2 regions of the Rhizobium sp. NZLR1b genome follow, and region 2 is predicted to be linked to the other one. Evidence: riboswitches for the same ligand, from Rfam matches in the RefSeq annotation. Region 2 holds a riboswitch; the other holds the start of a gene.
The links. Region 2 has a riboswitch for cobalamin ahead of cobU (bifunctional adenosylcobinamide kinase/adenosylcobinamide-phosphate guanylyltransferase). Riboswitches for the same ligand answer to the same signal wherever they lie in the genome.
Positions count from the first base shown of each region.

Region 1: it holds a riboswitch for cobalamin, as region 2 does, so the genes downstream of both, HJB84_RS20865 (ABC transporter substrate-binding protein) here and cobU (bifunctional adenosylcobinamide kinase/adenosylcobinamide-phosphate guanylyltransferase) in region 2, are expected to answer to the same signal.

Region 1 covers NZ_JABDWC010000015.1:96,279-100,486, reverse strand. Annotated here, with positions in the region: gene HJB84_RS20870 (iron ABC transporter permease) at 1-615, opposite strand, end outside; gene HJB84_RS20865 (ABC transporter substrate-binding protein) at 621-1,637, opposite strand; cobalamin riboswitch at 1,811-2,067, opposite strand; gene blh (bifunctional sulfur transferase/dioxygenase Blh) at 2,323-3,603, opposite strand; gene HJB84_RS20855 (cupin domain-containing protein) at 4,139-4,208, opposite strand, start outside.
Region 2 covers NZ_JABDWC010000029.1:87,276-91,483, reverse strand. Annotated here, with positions in the region: partial or broken gene cobN (cobaltochelatase subunit CobN) at 1-1,037, opposite strand, end outside; gene cobW (cobalamin biosynthesis protein CobW) at 1,042-2,091, opposite strand; gene cobU (bifunctional adenosylcobinamide kinase/adenosylcobinamide-phosphate guanylyltransferase) at 2,096-2,620, opposite strand; cobalamin riboswitch at 2,752-3,148, opposite strand; gene HJB84_RS29275 (chloride channel protein) at 3,402-4,208, shown strand, end outside.

The DNA of each region.
Region 1 (4,208 bases), on a different contig from region 2:
GACATCCGGCCAGCGCACGCCGCTGAGCGACCCCAGAAGCCAGAACAGGATGCCGCGCGCCTGCTCGGCATTCGCCGATGTCGTCACTATGTAGGAGGTCAGCGCATTGAAGAGCTGCGAGCCGGCGACGCCGCAAAGGATGATGCGCTCGCCGGTTCCCCCCGCACCCGTCGCAAGGAAGCCGATCAGCAGAAAGGCGATGACCGCGCCGATGAAGGCGCCGCTCGACAGGCCGAAAACACCGTAGCCGAAGCCGAGGATCATCACGCAGACCGCTCCCGTCGAGGCGCCGGCAGAGATGCCGAGCACGTAGGGTTCGGCCAGCGGATTGCGCAGCAGCGCCTGCAGCACGGCGCCACAGAGCGAGAGCGACGCGCCGGCGCTGGCCGCAACCAGCGCCCGGCTCAGCCGATAATCCCAGACGATGCCCTGGTGGATGCGGCTGAGCTCGAAATCCGTGCCGAACAGCCGGTTCGACACCGCCTCCGCCGTGGTCGCTAGCGGGATCGCGATCTCCCCGATCGAAACAGCGAGACTGATCATCAGCCCGAGAAGCAGAAAGGCAGAAATGGTGAGCGCGCCAAGCGCCCACCATCCGTGTTGTCTGACCGACATTGCCTTCACTGCGAGAGACCGAAGGACTTGATGCCGTTCGCCAAGGTCTCGATGCCGTCGATCGTACGGATCGTCGGGTTCATCGATTGCGCGTCCATCATCACGAAGTGCTCGTTCTTGACCGCGTCAAGCTCCTTGGTCACCGGGTCGTTCTCGAGAAAATCGATCTTGACCTTCGGATCGTCGGCGGCGTAGCGGCGCCGGTCCATGGTCGCCAACACGATAACCGCCGGGTTCACCTGAGAAATGGTTTCCCAGCCAACCAGCGGCCATTCCTCTTCGGTTGTCACGACATTCCTGGCGCCGATCGCCTTCAGGATATAGGCAGGCGCGCTGTTCTTGCCAGCGATGAAAGCATCGCCATTGACTTGCTTGCTGGAGAACCAGAAGACGATGGGCAGGTTCTTGCCCGATGCGCCTGATATCGACGCGACGGCATCCGCCTCGCGCTTCTTCAACTTGGAAATCAGCGCATCGCCGCGCTCCTTCACGTCGAAGATCTCCGAGAGCTCGGCGATCTCACGGTAGACCAGCTCCATCGTGAACAGCTCCTTGCGCACACCGTCGCCGCCATCGGTGTTGACCTTGGCGACGCAATCGGCCGGCGCGAGATAGGTATTGATCCCGAGATCCTGGAACTGCTCCCGCTTGCCGACGGAGCCCTGCGCGCCGACATGCCATTCGAACTCGGCCGCCACCAGGTCGGGCTCCCGCCCAACAACGGATTCGAAGCTCGGATCATTGTCGGCGAGACGCTTTATCTTGCTGTTAGCCTCGGCATATTGCGGCAGGACGGGACCGACCCAGACGGCCGTACCAGCAATCTTCTCGGCAAGGTCGAGCGAGAAGAGAATTTCAGTCATGCCCTGGCCGATCGAAACGATCTTCGACGGCGCCTTCTGGAACGTCACCTGCTGACCGCAATTGGTGATGGTCAAAGGATATTGGGTGGCGGCAAGGCTCGGTGCCGCAAGGCCGATCAGCCCGAAGGCAAATGTCATGGTGGCGAGAATCTGGCGCATGAAAAACCTCGATTGAAGAGAAAAAGCATGGTTATGCCGCACCCGCGGCCGAAGGCACGGTGATACGTGCGCTAACCGCAGGAGGCCCAATCGAGACGGATGCATGCCGAAATTCGGCGAAGGTTCAGAAGGTCAATCATGTCTGTTCCTTGTCCGGGCATCCCCGCCCGGTTGATTGGATCGTGATTGACGGCAGGTCTCCTGGCTTGCGGATATCCGTCGGTTCATCCGCCTTCCCGCGATATCTCGCAGTGGCAGGGCTATAAGCCCTTCAGAGATGGCCAGTCGCTGGCCACACCTGAGATGATCGACAATCCGCATACAGTTGCGGGGGCAGCCACGGTCTCGGTCCCTGCTGGGTCGTCCTTACCGTGTTCCCTATTAATCCCCTTGGAGTCATCTTCAGGGAACCGTCGCCCCCAGTTACGTCGCCTGCCCGCAAGACGTCAATGCCTATTGCGGAGGATTGGGTTCGTGCGGGTGAAAAATAGAGACGGAACGTAGGGGGCCTGTTGGCCGGTGTAATACCTGCATCCTCGCCTCCTCAGGATGAGGCTCTCTTGAGCGTTGGCGCCGCTTTCTCCCGTTCCCGCTGTCGTGAGCGCGGCATCCGCCAACGTCCCTGATGCTGATGTGCGCAGCCCGAGAGGGCGAAACCTCGAAGCACGCCGCACGCTACTTCTTGCTACAACGCATCCAGCGGTATCTTCAGATACCGCCGCCCATTTCCCTCCGGCTCCGGCAATCTGCCTCCCCGAATATTCACCTGTAGCGCGTGCAACATCAGTTTCGGCTTCGGCAGCGTGCGGTCGCGCGCCTGGCGCAGCGCCACAAAGCCGGCCTCGTCGATGCCTGATATATGCGGGTTACCGTTTTTCTGGGCGGCCACCTTGCTTTCCCAGCGCGCGTGGCGCCCGCCGGGCTGATAGTCGTGGCCGGAAAAGAGCCGGGTCTCATCGGGCAGCGACAGGATGACCTGGATCGAGTGCCAGAGGGCGCTGGCGCTGCCGCCGGGGAAATCCGTGCGCGCCGTGCCGGAATCCGGCGTAAATACGGTGTCGTGCACGAAGGCGGCATCGCCGATCAGATAGGTCACCGAAGCAAGCGTATGGCCGGGCGAAAACATCACACGGGCTTCAAGCCCACCGATCTCGAAGGTGTCGCCATCGGCAAACAGCCGGTCCCACTGCGAGCCGTCGGTTTCGAGTGCCGGCAAGTTGTAGATCTCCTTCCAGAGCACCTGGACGTCGGTGACATGGGCGCCGATCGCCGTCGGCGCGCCGGTCTTTCTCTTGAGGTAATGCGCGGCGGAGAAATGATCGGCATGCGGATGCGTGTCGAGGATCCACGCGACCGTCAGCCCCTCGCTGTCAATATGAGCGAGGATGGCGTCGGCATTCGCCGTTCCCGTCGCGCCCGACATCTCGTCGAAATCGAGCACCGGGTCGATGATGGCACAGCGTTTTGTCACCGGGTCTGAAACGACATATTGCACGCTGCAGCTGCGGGGCTCGAAGAAAGCCTTCACACCAGCCGCCTGCCCAGCCCGCTTTTCCAGCCAGCGGCGTGCGCCGGCAAGATCGAAGCCGAGTCTTTGGCCGAAGACCTCGACCTCTCCGGGCTGCATCCGCCCGTCGAGCACCTCTCCCAGCACATAGAGCGTCAGCGCCCGTGTGCCGCTCTTGCAATGAGCAACGACCGGCCCCTTCGCCTGCGTCATCGCCATCTGGAAAGCGCGGATATCGGCCTCGGTGATCTCGGCCCCTTTCACCGGCACGAAGCTGTAGGCGAGCCCCGCGGCAGCAGCAGCAGCCTTTTCCGCGGCATTGCCAGGCTGCCCCGGCTCCTCGCCATCCGGCCGGGCATTGATGACGCCGGCAAAGCCGTTTGCCGCAAAAGCGGCAAAGCCCGCGGCATCGGGCTGTCCCGTCACCGATATCAGCTCATTGACCCTCACGGATGTCATCGAAGCCCCCATGCTACCTGCATCATGCAGTATCGCATGTATATCGATACAATCTCACAAGTATATTGCCGAGCGCAAGAATAGCCGCCTGGCGTTCCCCGCGCCTGCGGCAAGTCCGCAAACCTGAATGATGCCGGCTACGCCATCGAAGCCGCCTTCAACCGCGCCTTCTCCCGCGCCTTCGCCATCCCGCCGGTCGCCTGGCGGGCGATGGCGCGGGAATAGAGCGAGAGTGGGCGTCAGACATCGAGCCGATAGCATTTACCTGGTCGGCAAAGCTTCCGCATCCTGCCCTTTTCCGCCAGCCCCGGCGCCCCCCAAGAGAGCCTCATCCTGAGGTGCCCCGAAGGAGCCTCGAAGGACGAGGCGGGCGCTCGGCGCGGCGGCAATATTGATGCGGAGCAGTGCCGCCGCGTGTCCTTCGAGGCTCCGCCCTGCGGGCTCCGCACCTCAAGGATGAGCAGCGTTGGAGGACGCCGCCCCCATAAGCTCCGTTGTCAATCTTACGCAAGGCCGCGATGGTCGATCAGCGCCATCATGGGCTCTTCAATCCGAGCGCCAGCGTCATGTCGTTGATGATCCCCAATCGCGCTTCGATCACCGCG
Region 2 (4,208 bases):
CGGCCGTCGACTTCAGGAAGCGCCACGTTCATGCCGAGATCTCGTGCCGACAAGCCTTGCGCGGAAGCGGCCCAAGCCTCCCGCGACGAGGCCGACAGGATCGCCTGCAGCACCACCGCCCCATTCGCTTCCAGCACCGTCGGCTGCCGGTCAGCACCTGGTGCCGAGACGGCAAAGCCGGTCGTGTTGATGACGACATCGGGTTTCAGTGCCGCAAACACGCTTTCGAGAATACCTGTCGAGACGGGGTCCTTGAGGCTATAGGCAAAAACCGGCAGTGGCCGCAGGCCGAGCGCCGCCAGCGCTTCGACCAGTGCCTCGATCGGGGCGGTCTCGCCGCTCTGGACGAGGGCGCGGTAGAAGCTGATGGCGACGATTGGCCCAAACGCCACCTCCTCCGTCGAATGTGGGATACCCCCCTGCTCGACGGACGAAGGCGGCGCGACATGCGAACCGGCAACCTGCCGCCACTCCTGCACCCCGATCAGCCCCCGCCCCGGCCACCAGATGCCCGCCTTCATCAAAGGCACTGCCGGCGCCGGCTTCTCGGCACCTGACAACATCGCCGAGGCATAATCGAGAAAGCCGCGCGCATTGGCGTCGCCGCCTTCGATCAGATAGGCCCAGAGCGCATTCATATCGTCGAGATCAACGTTGGAAAAAGGCACGAGCCCCGCATCCGGCCGGGCATCGCCCGGCAAGACCGCAATCAGCGCACCGGCGCGGGACGCTGCCGCGTGCAGCGCCTCCAGCGTATAGTGGAAATAGCTGGCACCGCCGAGCGCACGCACGATGATGAGCCTGGCATGCCGCGCCGTGCGTTCGACATAGGTATCGACCGACATCGGATGCTTGAGGCTCATCAGGCTGGCAAGTCTCAGCGAAGGCGCCGCCCCATGCTCGCGATGGGCGGCTGCGATGGCGGCAAGCTCGCTGTCGGCGGCCGACAGGAACACGATATCGCCCGGCGTCTGCCCGAGGTCGATCGCCTCCTCGCAGTCGCTGATCGTTCCCTGTTGGGCCAGAAGCAGATGCATGGGATTACGCCAGCGCCTCGATCGCCGCCCTAACAGCGTCCTGGTCCATCTCGTGCAGACCGATGACCACGAGGCGCGTGGCGCGCGTTTCGCTCGGGGCCCAGGCACGGTCGAAATAATGGTCGATGCGGCTGCCGACGGCCTGGATCTGCAGGCGCATCGGCTTGCCGGCGACATCGACGAAACCCTTGAGACGCAGTACGTCATGGTCGGCGATAATCGTCTTCAGGCCAGCAATGAAGCCGGCGGGATCGGCGACCGGGCCGAGTTCGACGACGAAGCTGTCGAATTCGTCATGGTCGTGCGGCGCGCCGTCCTCATGCTCCAGCTCGTGATGCGATTTGCGGTTGGCGACATCGTCCTCCGTGCCGATGCCGAGGCCGAGCAGAATTCCGGCCGACACCTCGCCATTTTTCGCCTCGATCATCACCGGCTTGCGCACCGTGCGGGAGGCGACCTCGTCGCGAACCCTGATAAGGCCGGCAGCGTCGATCAGGTCGGTCTTGTTGAGTACGATCAGATCGGCGCAAGTCAGCTGATCCTCGAACAACTCCTCGATCGGGCTTTCGTGATCGAGCGATTCATCTGCGCCGCGCGCCGCCTCGACGGCATCGTGGTCGTCGGCGAAACGGCCGGCGGCGACAGCCGCGCTGTCGACCACGGTAATGACGCCATCGACCGTCACCTGGGTGCGAATGTCAGGCCAATTGAAGGCCGCGACCAGCGGCTGCGGCAGGGCAAGGCCCGAGGTTTCGATGACGATATGGTCGGGCCGCTGTTCACGCTCGAGCAACTTCGTCATCGTCGGGATGAAATCGTCGGCGACGGTGCAGCAGATGCAGCCATTGGTCAGCTCGATGATATCGTCCTCGGTGCAATTGTCAGCGCCGCAGCCCTTCAGCACCTCGCCATCGACGCCGAGATCGCCGAACTCGTTGATGATGAGCGCGATCTTTTTGCCGCCGGCATTGGTGAGCAGGTTGCGGATCATCGTCGTCTTGCCGGCGCCGAGAAAGCCGGTAATGACGGTTGCGGGAATTTTCTGCTGGTTCATGAACTTAACCCTTCATTTTCAACGGCAGGCCTGCCGCGATGAAATAGACTTCGGCGGCCTTGGCCGCAATTGATTGGTGCAGCCGGCCGGCATGATCGCGGAATTCCCGCGCCATGCGATTATCCGGCACGATGCCGAGGCCGACCTCATTGGAAACGAAAACGAGCTGCGCCTTCGCCTGCGGCAGAAAATCGGTGAGCGCGGCAAATTCCGCCGCCATATCGCGCTCATCCATCATCAGATTGGTGACCCAGAGTGTCAGGCAATCGATGAGCACGACGCCGCCCTCGCGGTCGATAGCGTCAAGCTTGCCGACGAGATCGAGCGGCTCTTCATGCGTCGTCCAGGACGGGCCGCGATCGGCTCTATGTTGGGCAATGCGCGCCTGCATTTCCTCATCCCAGGCGCGGCCGGTCGCGAGATAATGGCGGTCGAGGCCGATCGAAATGACAAGGGACTCGGCGAAGCGGGATTTCCCCGAACGGGCGCCGCCGAGGATGAAGACGGTGTTGGAGGGAGCGGTCATCATGCGCAGACGCCCCTTTGGTGGGATGCCGCACCCCACCCACTCGATCGCGCCGCACAAGGCCGCGCCGAATTCAATCGTTCAGCCAAGACAACCTCCGTGCTGGCAGCGGGCCTCTTGCCCAGGGTTGGGCTTCTCGCCCGGCACGGGATGGCAGGTCTCCTGGCTCGCGGTTATCGGCCGCGATCGGGGCAGACCGGAAACCGGTCGCCCTGATCGTGCCAGCGGATCTGCCTCGCCTTCCCGGCTGCATCGATGAAAAGGTGGACGATTCGTAGACTTAAGAGGCGTCCGACCCCGGTTGATCATCATGCATGTCCAGTGGCTTTTCCGGCATGTCGCCCGTCCCGCCCGCTTGCATTATTGCAAGCCGCCGGCCGGAAGGGCTCGATGCCGGATGGAAGACCCTGACCGCTCTACAGTCGCGGGGTCGGCTGTGATGAAGGCGCCCGGCTTGGGTCCGCCCCGTCACATTCCCTTTTCATCCGGAAGGCGTAACACCGATCCGGAACCATCCGTTATATCCGAGGATGGTCAGGTGACCATCCGTTGAGGGATGGTTAGGCAAGCTCAGGGGTGAAGTCAACCGCCCTCGACGGCCGGCAGTGGCTAGACAGGCGAGGCAACGCCAGCAACACGACTTACCCTACCTAAAACATCGTCATTTATCAGATACTTACGTCACAAATATTTATCCAGGGCGCCGGCTTTTCGCCACAATTGCACTGCAAGCGGACTGCGCCATCGCCCTTGACCGGGCCTCTTCCTGCCTAGTTGTCTTGCCATGCTTATGAAATTGGATCGGCGCCGGTTCCGAGCGCTGCGTGTTTTCTTCGACCCGGGGCGGCTGCGGGCGCTGACCCGCCGCAGTGAGGTCGGCCTGTCGCTGGCGGGTGCCGTCGTCGGCATCACCTCGGGTCTCGCCGTCACCGGCATGAGCTACGTCTCCAATCAACTGCATCAGATGGTCTTCGGCATCGACGACAGCGAGCGGCTGAGCTCGTCGGTGATCGACGACAAGCTGCTGCTTCTCACTGCCCCCGTCATCGGTGGCGTCCTGCTCGGCCTGTTGCTGTTCGTACTGGCGAAACGGCGCAAGAAACCGATGGTTGACCCGATCGAGGCCAATGCGCTGCATGGCGGCCGCCTGTCCTTGACCGACAGCATCATCGTTGCCGTGCAGAACCTGATTTCCAACGGGTTCGGCGCCTCCGTCGGCCTCGAGGCCGGCTATACCCAGCTTGCCGCCGGCCTCGCCTCGAAATTCGGCCTGAAGCTGCAGCTTCGCCGCTCCGATCTGCGCACCCTCGTCGGCTGCGGCGCGGCGGGCGCTATCGCCGCTGCCTTCAACGCGCCGCTGACCGGCGCCTTCTACGCCTTCGAGCTGATCATCGGCACCTATACGATCGTCTCGCTGACCCCTGTGGTCGTCTCGGCCCTGGTTTCCACCCTCATCGCAAGGCTGCTCACCCACGGCGATTTCACCATCGACATCGGCAGCTTCGGCGCAGTCGTGCCGGCCGATTATATCCCGGCTATGCTGCTCGGTGGCTTCTGCGCTGGCGTCGGCATCCTGATCATGCAGGGCGTC